Regions from separate parts of the Halobacillus naozhouensis genome, predicted to be linked through region 2. Evidence: a T-box and tRNA genes for the amino acid it is inferred to sense, from the RefSeq annotation. Region 2 holds a T-box; the other holds one or more tRNA genes.
What was found. The T-box of region 2 lies ahead of pheS (phenylalanine--tRNA ligase subunit alpha). A T-box ahead of a tRNA ligase gene usually reads a tRNA of that ligase, here a tRNA-Phe.
Positions count from the first base shown of each region.

Region 1: it encodes a tRNA-Phe, which carries the amino acid that the T-box ahead of pheS (phenylalanine--tRNA ligase subunit alpha) is inferred to sense. The anticodon was not compared.

Region 1 is NZ_CP121671.1:4,179,809-4,188,073, forward strand. Features, by position in the region: gene P9989_RS21225 (M23 family metallopeptidase) at 1-241, opposite strand, end outside; gene P9989_RS21230 (SDR family oxidoreductase) at 632-1,537, shown strand; tRNA gene P9989_RS21235 (tRNA-Phe) at 1,590-1,662, opposite strand; tRNA gene P9989_RS21240 (tRNA-Asp) at 1,717-1,793, opposite strand; gene P9989_RS21245 (LOG family protein) at 1,893-2,444, opposite strand; gene P9989_RS21250 (adenylosuccinate synthase) at 2,518-3,807, opposite strand; gene P9989_RS21255 (DeoR/GlpR family DNA-binding transcription regulator) at 4,036-4,809, shown strand; gene P9989_RS21260 (Cof-type HAD-IIB family hydrolase) at 4,806-5,666, shown strand; gene dnaB (replicative DNA helicase) at 5,838-7,199, opposite strand; gene rplI (50S ribosomal protein L9) at 7,234-7,680, opposite strand; gene P9989_RS21275 (DHH family phosphoesterase) at 7,677-8,265, opposite strand, start outside.
Region 2 is NZ_CP121671.1:2,614,003-2,622,267, reverse strand. Features, by position in the region: gene P9989_RS13795 (TVP38/TMEM64 family protein) at 1-69, shown strand, start outside; gene P9989_RS13790 (sigma-w pathway protein ysdB) at 157-558, opposite strand; gene P9989_RS13785 (dUTP diphosphatase) at 669-1,151, shown strand; gene P9989_RS13780 (M42 family metallopeptidase) at 1,225-2,310, shown strand; gene sspI (small acid-soluble spore protein SspI) at 2,341-2,556, opposite strand; gene P9989_RS13770 (TrmH family RNA methyltransferase) at 2,660-3,394, shown strand; T-box leader at 3,444-3,670, shown strand; gene pheS (phenylalanine--tRNA ligase subunit alpha) at 3,724-4,758, shown strand; gene pheT (phenylalanine--tRNA ligase subunit beta) at 4,772-7,198, shown strand; gene rnhC (ribonuclease HIII) at 7,256-8,182, opposite strand.

The DNA of each region.
Region 1 (8,265 bases), 1.6 Mb from region 2:
TATTTTTTTTTGTCGTAACCTGAAGTTGGTTATGATCTTCTTGAGCTTGGTTCAAGCGTTGATCTACATAATCTTGAACGACTTCTTTATTATCCACTACCCCTACGTGTTTATCTCCCATATATACGTGGTAGATAGTTTCTAAGCTGCCTTTTGCATATGATGTAGCTCCAAGGCTCAAACCAAATCCAAGTAAAGTCATTATGGCGACTTTTTTCCAAATGCCAGTCGTCTGTTTCACGATCCTTTCCCCCAAATCAAATCTCTATCTCTCTTTATTTTTATATAGTTGACACCTTTTACAACTTATCATACCTAAACATAATTCGACAGGATATTTAATAGATGTAAACAATTTATAATATTGCTTCCAAAATTCTCTTATAAAGTGTTATCAAACACTCTAAAGGTGTAATTTTACACAAAGTGAAGGGTTATTTTACCATTATTATTGCACTAATGTTACATAAGTGGAAAAGGACTAAATTTCTGTGTCATAAAGGGCTTTTTGTCGAATTTAGCCAAGTGGAAATTGAGCACTCGCCACAAAAATAGGGACTCCTCCAAAAGTGACCAATTATTTACATGTGAATAACCTAAAGAAAAGCAATATTTTTCTAGGAGGGTCCTCATGTATCCAAACTATCCTTATTACACTGTAACCACTACTACCGAATATAAGGCGCTCACATTTCCGCCTCAGCATCAGCCCAAGCAGCCAGGCATTGAAGCCTTAATGAACCCAAAACCAATTATTGAAAGTAACAACTATGAAGGCAGCGGAAAGCTTACTAATAAAGTTGCGATCATAACGGGTGGTGATAGTGGGATCGGAGCTGCAGCAGCCATTGCCTATGCTAAGGAAGGGGCAGACCTAGTCATTCCATATTTTTATGAATATGAGAATGAGGATGCCTTTCGTACTAGGGAGCGCATAGAAGAGCTTGGACAGAATTGCCTCCTTCTTAGGGGAGACCTTCGAGATCCAGCATACTGTGAATTTGTTGTAAACAAAGCAGTTGAAAGCTTTGGTAAGTTAAATATTATTGTGAATAATCACGGGGTGCAATTTCCTCAAAAAGACTTACTTGATATTACAAACGAGCAATTTGATGACACGTTTAAAACAAACATCTATTCCTTTTTCTACCTGACGAAAGCTGCTCTCCCTCATCTATCTAAAGGGGATGCGGTCATTAACACGGCCTCAGTTGTGGCGTATGAAGGGAATAAATTGTTAATGGACTATTCTGCCACAAAAGGCGCAATCGTTGGGTTTACCCGCTCCCTGTCACAAAACCTTGCTGAGAAAACTATCAGAGTCAATGCAGTGGCTCCTGGACCAATTTGGACACCCTTGATCCCATCAAGTTTTTCCGAAGACAAAGTAAAGACGTTCGGTATGGAAGTACCTATGAAACGAGCAGGGCAGCCATTTGAATTGGCACCCATGTATGTATACCTGGCTTCTAATGATTCGCGTTATGTAACTGGTCAAGTCTTTCATGTTAACGGAGGGGAGATGGTAAGTTCCTAACGTAAGAGTTAATAAAAACGTCCGTGAGTAACTCACGGACGTTTTCTAAGAGTGGCTCGGGACGGAATCGAACCGCCGACACACGGATTTTCAGTCCGTTGCTCTACCGACTGAGCTACCGAGCCATAATGTTATTAAATTCAAGTTGAGCCTTCGCTCTTTGGTGCCCATATGTAAAATGGCGGTCCGGACGGGACTCGAACCCGCGACCTCCTGCGTGACAGGCAGGCATTCTAACCAGCTGAACTACCGGACCATTTCTTACGGCAACGATATTTATCATATCACAGAGATATACAAACAGCAATAGATTTTTTGATAACCCTCCAAGAGAGAAATAAGGAACGGGGACTCCCTATTTCTCTCTTAGCCAACTTTTCATCTTTTCTACAAGCTCTCCCGGTTCAGTAGCTTGTAGTATCAAGCTCCTGTTTGATTCAGAAACGAATCCTGCTTGAATCGCATGATCAATCAGATTTAGTAGCGGAGTATAATAATTCTCGGTATTTAATAAGGCAATGGGTTTAGTGTGCAACCCGATTTGTGCCCATGTTATCGTTTCGAATAGTTCCTCGAATGTCCCAAAGCCTCCAGGCAATGCAATAAAACCATCAGCCAGTTCGCTCATTTTAGCTTTTCTTTCATGCATAGTTTTGACTTCAATAAATGAGGTTAGCTTTTGGTGAACAATTTCTTTTTCAAAAAGCGGTGTCGGCATAATGCCTGTCACACTTCCCCCTGATTCTAGAATGGAATCAGCAAGCTCTCCCATCAGTCCACTTTTAGCTCCACCGTAAACAAGTTCAATTTGTTCCCGAGCAAAAACTTCTCCCAACATTTTGGATTGTTCCGCAAATGCCCGGTTACTCCCTAGTTTTGCTCCAGCATATACACATATTCTTTTCATAATAAGCTCCTTTCCTCAAACAAAACACGCCCCCCATTAACAAGGAAGACGTGCCTTATTCTTTCTATTGATACTATTCGCTATATACACTTCGTACAACATTCGTTTGTGAACGATCAGGGCCAACTGAAAAAATAGACAACGGAATACCTGTCAGCTGTGAGACACGCTCTAAATAATGACGAGCGTTCACAGGCAGATCAGAAAGTGTTTTGGCTCCTGTAATATCTTCGCTCCATCCCGGCATTTCTTCATAAACAGGTTCACATTCAGCTAACACTTTCAAGCTGGCTGGAAATTCTTTAATGATTTCACCCTTGTATTTGTAAGCTACACAAATTTTTAAAGTCTCAATTCCTGTCAGGACATCAATAGAGTTTAAAGAAAGGTCGGTGATCCCACTAACTCGACGCGCGTGCCGAACGACCACACTATCAAACCAGCCGACACGACGCGGACGTCCTGTTGTCGTTCCATACTCGCGGCCTACCTCCCGAATCTGGTTTCCTACTTCGTTATCAAGTTCTGTAGGGAACGGGCCATCTCCAACACGTGTAGTATAAGCTTTTGATACACCTACTACATGTTTGATTTTTGAAGGACCGACACCTGAGCCGATGGTGACACCACCTGCTATAGGGTTTGAGGAAGTAACAAATGGGTAGGTTCCCTGATCAATATCCAGCATAACCCCTTGAGCTCCTTCAAACAGAACCCGACGGCCTTCATCTAAACTATCATTGAGGACAACTGATGTATCACAGACATATTCTTTTATTTGCTGTCCATACTCGTAATATTCATCTAGAATTTCATCTACAGTAAATGGTGTTGTTTCATATACTTTTTCAAATAAACGATTTTTTTCTGCTAAATTCTGTTCAAGCTTTTCACGGAAGCTTTCTTTATCCAATAGGTCTGCCACACGGATTCCGGTTCTCGCGGCTTTATCCATATAAGCAGGTCCAATTCCTTTTTTCGTTGTCCCGATTTTATTGACACCTTTTTCTTCTTCTTGCAGTGCATCAAGTTTTAGGTGGTATGGAAGGATAATATGTGCACGGTTGCTAATTCGTAAATTATCCGTCGATATCCCTCGGTCATGTAAGTACTTCAATTCTTCTAAAAGAGCCTTCGGATCGACAACCATTCCATTTCCTAACACACAAATCTTTTGATCAAAAAAGATCCCAGAAGGAATAAGATGCAATTTATAAGTGACTCCATCAAATTTAATGGTATGCCCCGCGTTATTCCCGCCTTGATAACGAGCCACAACTTCGGCATTTTGTGACAGAAAATCAGTAATTTTACCTTTACCTTCGTCGCCCCATTGGGTTCCGACAACTACTACTGAAGACATATGGCACCTCCGCCAATAGAATTTACTTTTTAAATTAAATACATGGTCAGTTTATCAATATTACAGAAATTCGTCAACGTAAATCCGAACGATGTTTAATAAATTACTTCATAATGTTCGATTATATCCCTTTTTCTCCAAATACTTATAATTACTTAATATAACTTACATTACTTGAATTGTAATGAAATATTACTTATAATAGCTTATGGAGGGAGGTAGTTTACTATGTATCAAGAGGAACGGCTTATTGAGATCCTTACTTACTTAAGTAATGAGAGACGAATTTCAGTAGAGAAAATTTGTGAACTCTTTGGCGTTTCCCGTGATACAGCCCGAAGAGACCTCGTAAAGCTTGAAGAACAGCAAGCGATCTTACGAACAAGAGGGGGAGCCATCCTGCCATCTACTCGTAATAAAATTAAAGACTATCCCAATCGCCTGCAGACTGATTCGGGAGAAAAATTCCACATTGGCCGAAAAGCGGCCTCTTTGATTAGAAATGGCGATAAAGTGATATTAGATGCCTCGACCACTGTTCAATCGTGCGCAGACCAAATGAAAGAACTAGACTGTACCGTCATTACAAATTCCATTAACCAAGCAGAAATTTTATCAAATAAAGCAAACATAACCATTCATTTACTTGGAGGACAGCTGCACAAGGAACATCGTTTTTTATATGGCACATCAGTCATTGATCGGTTAGCAAAATATTACGTCGATCATGCCTTCATTGGAGTAGTTGGCATCTCCGAGCATGGGTTAACCATTGCTCATGAAGAAGATGGAATGGTAAAAAGGAAAATGATTGAGCAAGCCAAACAGGTTACAGTTCTTGCTGACCATACCAAGATAGGGATAACTGACTTTTACCAGTATGCCGGCTTAGAAGATATCGACCTATTGATCACAGACCGTGCACCTTGTCTCGAATTTCAAGAACTTCTCAGCACTCACAAGGTCGAATTAGTCGTTACAGAGGAGGAAACGTCATTATGAAGATGATTGCTATTGATTTGGATGGAACCCTTTTAAATAGTCACAGTTTAATTAGTGAAGAAAATATAGCAGCAATTAAAAAGGCTCAAGCTAGAGGGATAGAAGTGGTTATTGCGACAGGACGTGCTGAATTCGATGTGAGAGAAGTTTTCAAGAATACAGGGCTGGTGACATGGGTAATAGGAGCAAATGGAGCTACTATACACCGGCCTGATAGGAGGTGCTTTGACGCTGTTTCGCTTGATCCAAAGGATGGAGAAGAGATTTTGCAATGGCTTGAACAAGAGGAATTCTATTATGAAGTCTTCAGTGATTCAGCGATTCTTACTCCACAGAATGGACGCGAACTGCTTAATATTGAACTTGACCGAATACGAAGTGCTAATCCACAAGCGGATATTTCCGATCTAAAGGTGGCGATGAACAAGCAATTCGGACAGCAAGGATTTCTGCATGTAGGATCCTATCAGGAGATTCTGGCAGCTGGCGTTCCACTTTACAATGTGCTGGCTTTTACGTTTGATCAAGATAAACTCATCACAGGCCGGCGTTATTTTGAGTCACGCGACGATTTAACATTAGTGAGTTCTTCTCTTCATAACTTCGAACTTGAACATAAGGATGCTTCAAAGGGCAATGCACTATGGAAGTTAGCGGAATATAAAGGCATCCCTCTGCAAGATACCGGTGTAATCGGAGACAGCCCTAATGACCTGTCCATGTTCGAAGTAGCCGGACACAAAGCAGCGATGTCAAATGCGCATGACTTAGTGAAAAAAGCTGGTGACTTTATAACAAAGTCCAATGATAAACATGGGGTTGCCCACGCCATTGATACATGGCTTCAATCATACTGATTCATACACAATCGGCGTAACTTACTATCGAAGGCGTAACGAGTTGTGATGAATATAAAATCAGGCGCCTGAGCATTTAATGCCCAGGCGCCTTACTATTAAAAAACCACCTCAGGTCATCCAAAATTTGGATGACCTGAGGTGGTAAAAAAAGGTACCTCTTTCTATCTTTTAGGCTGGCGGAACGTCTGCGTCACTGTATCGTCTATCAAGGTCAACGAATTTGTTGTATTCCTTTACAAAGGCGAGTTCTACATTACCGACCGGGCCGTTACGTTGTTTGGATATAATAATTTCAATAATATTTTGGTTTTCTGATTCCTGATCATAATAATCATCACGGTATAGAAATCCTACGATGTCTGCATCCTGCTCAATCGAGCCCGATTCACGCAGGTCGGACATCATTGGACGCTTATCCTGCCTTGACTCTACACCACGTGACAACTGGGATAATGCAATTAACGGGACATTCAACTCACGAGCCAGACCCTTCAAAGAACGGGAAATTTCCGATACTTCCTGCTGACGGTTCTCCTTAGAATTAGCACTTCCTTGAATGAGCTGCAAATAGTCAATCAAAATCATACCTAGTCCATGTTCTTGCTTAAGCCGACGACACTTGGAGCGGATTTCGCTCACCCGAATACCCGGTGTGTCATCGATATAAATCCCTGCATTCGAAAGACTCCCCATTGCCATGGTCAGTTTGTTCCAATCATCAGATTCCATATGCCCTGTTCGCAAACGCTGAGCATCAATATTTCCCTCTGCACACAGCATACGTGAGACGAGTTGATCAGCACCCATTTCCAGGCTGAAAATAGCCACATTCTCTTCCGTGTGTACAGCTACGTTTTGAGCTATATTAAGAGCAAACGCCGTTTTACCCATGGAAGGGCGGGCAGCGATTATAATCAAATCATTTCGCTGGAACCCCGAAGTGATTTGATCTAGGTCCCGATACCCGGTCGGAATTCCCGTTACGTTTCCATCATTGTTATGAAGCATTTCAATATTATCATATACATCGATTAACACATCTTTAATACTTTTAAATGCCCCAGAATTTTTTCTGCTGGATACCTCAAGAATATCTTTTTCTGCTGAATTTAAAACATCTTCTATGTTCTCTTCTTCAGCAAATCCGCTCGTTACGATATTCGTCGCAGTGCGAATCAACCCACGTAAAGTCGATTTCTCACTAACGATTTTCGTATAATAGCCGACATTTGCAGCCGTCGGCACAGAGTTCGCGATATCACTTAAATAGGAGACACCGCCAACTTCTTCTAACACTTTATTATTGGATAACGCCGTGGTCACTGTCACAAGGTCAATAGGATCACCACGATCTGATAAAGTAAGCATTACTTCAAAAACCCGTTGGTGACTTGCTCTGTAAAAATCCTCAGGCAGCAAGTATTCTGCGGCCGTGGACATAGCTTCCGGTTCCAAAAAAACCGCCCCTAGTACCGCTTGTTCCGCTTCGATATTATGCGGCGGGGTGCGGTCATTCCATAGTTCACTCACATGCTGTTCCTCCCCTAGTCAAGCAAAGGGTTCGTTATTTCCCTTCAATATGAACACGAATTGTGCCTGTAACCTCTGGATGCAGCTTTACAGGTACATTTGTATACCCAAGTGTACGAATAGGATCGTCTAACTCAATTTTACGTTTATCAATTTTAATATTGTACGATTTCTTCAGTTCTTCAGCAATTTGTTTACTCGTTATAGAGCCAAACAACCGTCCGCTATCACCGGATTTTGCTGTTAGTTTCACTTCCATATCCGCTAGTTTTTCCTTGAGCTGTTCGGCTTCCTTCACTTCTTCCTTAGCAAGCTGCTCTTGTTTTGCATCTTTCGCTTCCTGTGCCTTAAGGTTTCCGCTCGTAGCCTCGACAGCTAAATTGTGTTTCAAAAGATAGTTCCGTGCATACCCATCAGAAACGTTCTTAGTTTCCCCTTTTTTCCCTTTTCCTTTTACATCAGCTTTAAATATTACTTTCATTCTTCTTCTCCTCCCTCAAAGTATTCATCAATTATATCTTGTAATAACGCTCTCGCATCTTCAATTGTTGTATCTTCAAGCTGGGTGGCAGCATTAGTTAAATGGCCTCCCCCATTCATACGTTCCATAATGATCTGCACATTTACATCACCTAGTGAGCGAGCACTAATGCCAATACGGCCATCTTTTCGTTCAGAAATTACAAACGAACATACAACCCCCGTCATCGTAAGTAATGTATCTGCGGCTTGAGCAATGATGACCGGACCATAAGCTTCGCCGTGCTCTCCGGTTGAAATCGCAATTCCATCCCGGTACACATTGGCTTTTTCAATTAAACGGCTTCGCTTTACATAAACATCTAAATCTTCTTTCATAAATTTCTGCACAAGAACGGTGTCCGCTCCTTTTGACCTTAAATAGGAAGCGGCATCAAAGGTCCGAGAACCCGTGCGTAACGTAAAGCTTTTTGTGTCGACAATAATCCCTGATAACAATGCTGTCGATTCAAGCATAGATAGTTTCAGTTTCTTCGGCTGATACTCAAGTAACTCAGTTACTAGCTCTGCAGTAGAAGAAGCGTAT
Region 2 (8,265 bases):
TTCGCGTGTTACTTGCTAAGGAAGAAATATGAAGTGTTGATTTGGCAGGATTTCTTTCAAACCAGTTAAAAAAGAGGCCGGTACCCGCTGCTCTGAGGTACTGGCCATGTTTTTATGTGTCCGAGGTATTTTAATAGAAAACACCTAATTAATCAGTTACTGATCATCATTGATCGGGCGTATATTTAACCGATTGATCGGATATTTCCATTCGATTCTGGCATAAGGGTACCTTATTAAAACTTGCTCTTCAAGAAAGTATAAGTCATTTCTCTCTAATCCTTGTAACTTTTCAGGATAATGGGTGAAAATATTAATAGTGACAACTTCAAACGCTTCCTCAGTAGTCCCAAGATATTTTTCTCCTTCAAACATTAATCCTTTATAGGTAATGAAGAAATTCTGTTTCGTATTTTCAGGGGTATCGTGAAAGTAAAACTCGTGCTTTTGATGGGCATGATCAAGCCTTCTTCTGGGGTTTACTATGAATTTGTAAACTGTGTAAATGATGAACAATATCGCTATAATTAATAAGATTCGAAAGAGTATAATTATCATAGTTACCTTCTCCCTGAAAGTGATTGTTAGCACATGTACGATTAACGTTCCCTATTTGTTTCAAAAAGTGATACATTTATGTTGAAGAAAATTTTTTTAGGAGGAATATCATGAATTGGGAATCTTTTTATCACATGCAGCAGAAGCTAGATGCTCACATTATACATACGCATGATCTGCAAGAGATGAATGTTGTAGATAATAAAATACTGGCACTATTAGTTGAGATCGGGGAGTTAGCGAACGAAACCCGGTGTTTTAAATTTTGGAGTAAGAAGCCAGCAAGCCCTAAAGAAGTTGTGCTGGAGGAGTACGTGGATGGGTTACATTTCATCCTTTCTCTGGGGCTGGATCTCGGCTTTCGGTATCAAACTTCAGCGCTTAACGAGAAGATGAATCAAACAGAAGCTTTTCTTGCTATATTCACAGCTATCGAGAGTTTTAAACGGGAAAAAAACGAGACAAGCTATTTTGAATTGTTTGCAGCCTTTTTATCACTAGGAAAAACGCTTGGCTTCCAGGCCGGGGAGTTACAGAAGGCATATATTCAAAAAAATGAAGTGAACTTTGAGCGGCAGGATCAGGGATATTAGACGTAATTTTTTGTGAATTCATAATAAAAACTATATAATAGGGAATAGTGAGACAAAAGGAGGAATTGTACATATGGCTAAAAAAGATGAAACACTAATGATGCTCAAAGATTTAACAGATGCGAATGGAATTCCGGGGCACGAACGCGAAGCTAGGGATGTCATGACTAAGTATATCACCCCTTATGCGGATGAGGTGTATACAGATAATCTCGGAAGCCTGGTAGCTAAGAAGGTAGGAAATAAAAAAGGTCCGAAAGTCATGGTCGCAGGTCACCTGGATGAAGTAGGCTTCATGGTGACACGTATCGATGACAAAGGCTATATCTACTTTCAGCCTGTTGGCGGATGGTGGAGTCAGGTAATGCTTGCCCAGCGCGTAACTATCATGACTCGTGAAGGCAATCTAACTGGAATTATCGGTTCTAAGCCTCCTCATATTCTACCTGCCGACCAGCGTAAAAAGGCTGTCGAAATTAAAGACATGTTCATAGATATTGGTGCTTCAAGTAAAGAAGAAGCAAAAGAGTTTGGTGTAGTACCAGGAGATTCTATCGTTCCCTATTTTGAATTCACTCAAATGAAAAATGAGAAAATGCTGCTTGCCAAAGCTTGGGACAACCGGATCGGCTGTGCTATTGCAATTGAAGTACTCAAACGCCTGAAGTCTGAGAAACACCCGAACATTGTTTATGGTGTTGGTACGGTACAAGAAGAAGTTGGCTTACGAGGTGCTCGTACTTCCGCTCATTTAATTAATCCGGATATCGCTTTTGGCGTAGATGTAGGTATTGCAGGAGATACTCCGGGAGTTTCTGAGCGTGATGCTCAAAGTAAAATGGGAGATGGGCCGCAAATAATTTTATATGATGCTTCCATGGTTTCTCATAAAGGACTGAGAGATTTTGTGGTCGATACAGCAGATGAAAATGCTATCCCTTATCAGTTTGATTCCTTGGCTGGAGGCGGTACAGATTCAGGTGCTATTCATTTAACCCATGATGGGGTGCCAGCCTTATCCATAACCATTGCAACACGGTATATTCATTCCCATGCAGCGATGCTTCATCGGGACGATTTTGAGAATGCTGTTCATCTAATTGTAGAAGTTATTAAACGACTCGATGATAAAAAAGTAAAAGAAATTACATTTGACTAAAATAAAAAGCCATCCCCTTAGGGGTGGCTTTTATGATTGCTTCTGCAGACTGTGTTCAAGAGTTTCAAGCATTTCATGTTTATCCTGTTCGTTCGCTTCTTTCCAGATCATTTCAAATAAAACCCCAAGCCCAGGAAGCATCTTCTCTTCACCATTTTCGACGGCGTCAACAATAGTAGCTTCCAGCTGATCCGTATTGTGTCCTGAAACGTTAGACAGGATTGCTTTTCTTAAGTTTAAGTCCATTTTTTGTCTACCTCCACTTTTGAATTATGTTTAGTTTGACCAAATGAGAATAAGCTATGTATGATTAAAAGAAAACTTCAAATTAAACGAGGGAAAACATAATATGCTAACATCTGTCAATAACTCGAAAGTGAAAGAATGGAAAAAGTTACATAAACGAAAATATAGAGAAAGAACGGGAACCTTTTTAGTGGAAGGGCACCATTTAATAGAAGAAGCACAAAAAAGTGACTGGAAAGTAGTGGAAGTGATCAGAAGAGAAGGAGAATCTTTTGTTCCTGACACGGACGTACAGCTTACTGATGTAAGTGAGCAAGTGTTTCAGACCATTTCTCAAACACAAACGCCTCAAGGGATCGCAGCGATTGTTGAGCGAAAGATTGTGCCTTTCCAACCGCAAACGTTGACCTTGTTAATTGATGCTGTGCAAGACCCGGGGAACCTTGGCACGTTAATTCGCACGGCTGATGCCGCTGGTTTTGACCATGTAGTGGTTGGAGAAGGCTGTGTGGATCCTTTTAATGAAAAGACGATTCGCTCAACCCAGGGGTCATTGTTTCATATTCCAATTTTTCAAGGGGAATTAGAAGACGTTATACGGGATCTGCAAGCTGCTAATGTTATGGTTTGGGCCTCAGCTCTTCAGGATGCTGAACCTTATAAAAAGTTACCACAACCTGAGAAAGCAGCTTTGATTGTCGGTAATGAGGGACAGGGCATTCGCAATGAATTGCTAGCTTATGCAAGCGAGAGAGTCTATATCCCGATTTATGGACAGGCTGAATCATTAAACGTGGCGATTGCTGCGGCCATATTAATGTATCATTTAAAAGGATAGGCTTGCATAACTCATCGTCTTTCTCTATAATTAATGAACAGTTATATAGTGAATAGTGAAGAAGGAGCATAGTAAATAAGGGCAGCATCGATTAAGGGAAGAAATGCCTTAGACTGAAAGCATTTCTATCGTGGCCGTTGTTGAAATTTCACTCTGGAGCTGGCATCTGTTAAAGATGTGCCGGATTCATATCCGTTATCTAAGAACTTGAGTGGGCACACTGGTGTGTCAACAAGGGTGGTACCGCGAAACGATTAAACAAGTCTCGTCCCTTTTTTATGAGGGGATGAGGCTTTTTTTTATTTTGAGATTGAAGGAGGAAGCAGGACATGAAGGAACGTTTGCAGGAATTAAAGCAAGAAGCATTAAGCAAAGTTGAGAAATCCGAAGAAGTGCAAGCCCTTAAAGACATTCGTGTCGAATACTTGGGCAAGAAAGGTCCGATCACAGAAGTATTACGCGGGATGGGAAAACTCTCGAAAGAGGAACGACCGGTTATCGGTCAACTGGCAAATGATGTTCGGGAAGAGATAGCCGATGCAATCGAATCTAAACAAACCCGTCTTGAAGACGAGGCGCTTGAAAAACAATTAGAGGCTGAAAGTATTGATATTACATTGCCTGGCCGCCCGATACAGGTCGGAGGTCCTCACTTGTTAACTTCTCTTGTAGAGGAAATAGAAGACCTGTTTATCGGGATGGGATTTGAAATTAAAGAGGGGCCGGAAGTGGAAACGGATTATTACAATTTTGAAGCGCTGAACCTGCCTAAAGGTCACCCTGCTCGTGATATGCAGGATTCCTTTTACGTTACGGAGGAACTTTTACTACGTACCCATACATCACCTGTCCAGGCGAGAACAATGGGGCAGAAAAATGGTTCTGAACCTGTACGTATGATTTGCCCGGGAAAAGTCTATCGCCGTGATACAGATGACGCCACCCACTCCCATCAGTTTACTCAAATTGAAGGGCTGCTCGTCGATAAAGATGTGCGGATGAGCGATTTAAAAGGAGTTCTTGATACATTTGCTAAGCAAATGTTCGGAGCTGAGCGGGAAATCAGGCTGCGTCCAAGCTTCTTCCCTTTTACAGAACCGTCTGTGGAGATGGATATCTCCTGTAAAATGTGCGGTGGAAGCGGATGCTCCGTTTGTAAAGGAACGGGATGGATTGAAATCCTGGGGGCTGGCATGGTTCACCCTAATGTACTCGAAATGGCAGGGTACGATCCAGATGAGTATTCCGGCTTTGCTTTTGGAATGGGCCCAGAACGAATTGCCATGTTGAAATATGGTGTGGATGACATTCGTCATTTCTATACAAACGATCAACGATTTTTAAAACAATACCATAAAGCATAAGGAGGATAAGGACATGCTAGTATCCTTGAATTGGCTAAATCAATATATAAATGTGCGTGATTATCAGCCGGAAGACCTTGCTGAAATTATAACGAAAACAGGCATAGAAGTAGAGAGTGTAGAACCTGTGGCTGAAAAAGTTACAGGGGTAGTGGTTGGTCATGTGGTTTCATGTGAGCAGCATCCGAATGCAGATAAATTATCATTGTGTCAAATTGACGTGGGAACCGAGACATTACAAATTGTATGCGGTGCCCCTAATATAGCAGAAGGTCAGTATGTTCCTGTTGCTGTTCCAGGAGCTGTACTGCCTGGCAATTTTAAAATTAAGAAAACAAAGCTGCGCGGAGAAGAGTCAAACGGAATGGTTTGTTCCCTTCAAGAACTTGGTGTAGATGAGAAAGATGTTCCGAAAGAATACCATGATGGGATTTTTGTTTTTCCGGAGGATGTGCAAGCAGGTGAAAATGCTGTATCATTGCTGAATCTGGATGATATCATCATCGAGCTTGGTTTAACGCCAAACAGGGCAGACTGTCTAAGCATGGCTGGGGTAGCCTATGAAGTGGCGGCAGCTCTGGGTCGTGAGTACGAATTGGCTGTTGAGGAAGTCCATCCTGTTTCGGAGAAAGCATCAGAATATCTATCTGTCACGGTTGAAGACCAAGAGGCCAATCCTTACTATGGTGCGTTTATAATCAAAGATGTAAAAGTAGGAACGTCTCCGTTATGGATACAAAATCGTTTAACGGCAGCTGGAATTCGCCCGATTAATAACGTAGTGGACATCACAAACTATGTATTGCTTGAATATGGACAGCCGCTTCACGCTTTTGATTACGATCGTTTCGGCTCTAAAGAAGTCGTAACCCGTAAAGCAAAAGACGGCGAAACGATTGTGACGTTAGATGATCAAGAACGCACATTAACACCAGATCATTTAGTCATTACAAACGGTACTAAGCCACAGGCGATTGCTGGTGTAATGGGCGGGGCAGATTCTGAGGTTAACGAGAGCACCACAACGATTTTGCTGGAGGCTGCTTATTTTGATCCAGCTGTTGTGAGACAGTCCTCCAAGGATCATGGACTACGCAGTGAATCAAGTACACGTTTTGAAAAAGGAGTGGATCCAAATCGAGTAGAGCGAGCAGGCCAAAGAGCATGTGAGCTTTTAGAAAAATACGCAGGTGCCAGTGTACTTTCAGGAGTTGCTAAGTTTGATCAACTTGATCGGACCGAGCGAAAAGTGTCCATTGATACCCAGCGCATAAATGATCGGTTAGGGACTGAAATTTCAACAAAAGAAATCGCGAATATTCTCAATCGCCTTCAATTTACATTCACTCAATCCGGAGATGATTTTCAAATTTCCGTACCGACGAGAAGGGGAGATGTCACCCAGTTTGAGGATATGCTTGAAGAAGTGGCTCGTATATACGGGTATGATCAACTGCCGTATACTTTTCCACAAGGTGCTTCACAGGCAGGCGGATTGTCACAGAATCAAAAGTTGAAGCGTGAAATCAAGACATACCTTGAAGGGGCAGGCTTAGATGAGGTAATTACGTATTCACTTACTAGTGAAAAAAGAGCCGCCATGCTTGTAAGCGTGGAGATTGCTAATCAGGCCAAGCAACCTGTTAAATTGGCTATGCCAATGAGTGAAGATCATAGCCATCTTCGTCTAAGCATACTTCCTGAGATGCTTCAGTCGCTAGCCTATAATACTGCACGTAAACAAAATAACCTGGGGTATTATGAAATTGGTCAAGTTTTCATCAATGAAGAAGAACGAGTCACGAAACAGCCTGTTGAAACACTGCGAGCCTCTGGTGCCTTAACGGGTGAATGGGTAAGTCATCTATGGCAGCAAGAGAAAAAGGCTGTCGATTTCTTCGTTGTAAAAGGAATTGTTGAGGGGCTGGCTGCTAAGCTGGATCTGTCTGTTTCATTTGAGAAAGGAAAGATTGATCACATGCACCCTGGAAGAACGGCTCTCATTAAATCCGGTGGGAGAACGGTTGGGTTCCTTGGACAAGTCCATCCGAAACTCCAAAAGGAAATGGGATTAAAGGAAACGTATGTGTTTGATCTAAATATTGAGGAGCTCTTCAACATGTACACGAAAGAAGAAGGCTTTCGAGCAATACCTAAATATCCGGCGGTGAGTCGAGACATTGCCTTAGTTGTAGACGAATCTATACCTGCTGCTGATATTGAAAAGACGATTGCCGAGGCCGGAGATCCGCTCATTCAGGCTGTACAGGTCTTTGATGTTTATCAGGGCGAACATCTTGAAGACGGGAAGAAATCACTGGCTTTTAACCTTGTTTATTTAAATCCACAACGAACATTGAAGGATAAGGAAGTAGAAGAAGCTCACAATCAAATTCTTGAAGCCGTTAAACAAACTCACCGGGCTGAGCTCCGCGGTTAGTTTTGCTAAATAGAGCGTAACAAAAGCGTGCCATTTTATGGCACGCTTTGTTTGTGGCTACGTTAATTTTCGGGCTTTCTCTAAAGTAGCAAAATGTATTTTGGCAATTTCACGCAGTTTGTCTTCTCCATAAACGGTAATAACTTTTGCTGCCGCTTTGTCAACGGTTCCTGAAGCTCCTTTAGGAATAGGAAGCCCGGTGTCCATCTCAATTTGATTCATCGCTTTCACGAAACTCGACCTGGCAATAATGGAAGCGACAGCGACAGACGTGGAATAGCTTTCGGCTTTGGTCATAAAGAATATGTTCTTCTGAAGCTGTTTACGTTCAGATTTCAAGTGTTTTGCGTAAACGTCAGGCTGGGAGAATTGGTCAACCAGAATAGCCGGCTGCTCAGGCGCAATTTTTGTAAGCAAATTTTCTAAAGCTTTATGGTGAAGCATTGTCTTCATTTTGCCTTGTGTCCAATCCCTCTCCTGCCATTCATTATATTTCATATTATCTAAACGCAGCAGACTGTAAGGAATATTCATTTCCACAATTTGTTTAGCGATATGTGTGATTTGTTTGTCACTGAGGTGTTTTGAATCCTTTACCCCGATTGCTTTCAACTGGCCAATTTGATGATCTTTTACATAGGCCGCAGCCACAGTTATCGGACCGAAAAAGTCACCAGTTCCGGCTTCATCTGACCCAATATGGGATTGGGCAAACAACGCTTTATCGGGATGAAATCGATGAGTGGATTTTGGTTTTGACTTTTTAGAGGAAGATTGAGCAGCGGATTTTCCCCATTTATCTGATTCCTGCTGCGGAGCTTTTCCTTGAAAAAGTACTTTTCCAGAGTTGTACGCTGTGATTGTACAACTTGGTGTTTTGGCTGCAAAAGCAGCATTCTGGGGTGTGGCCTTCAGACTTTGTTTATAATAACTTTGCATTTCCTGAAGTTTTTCTTTAGGTAAGGTTAGAACAACTTGTGACATAGTTAAGTCCTCTCTATTGAAAAGTATAAAATCAGTATAGCAAATTAGAAACATGAACAGAACAGAGTTATTAATACTTTTTG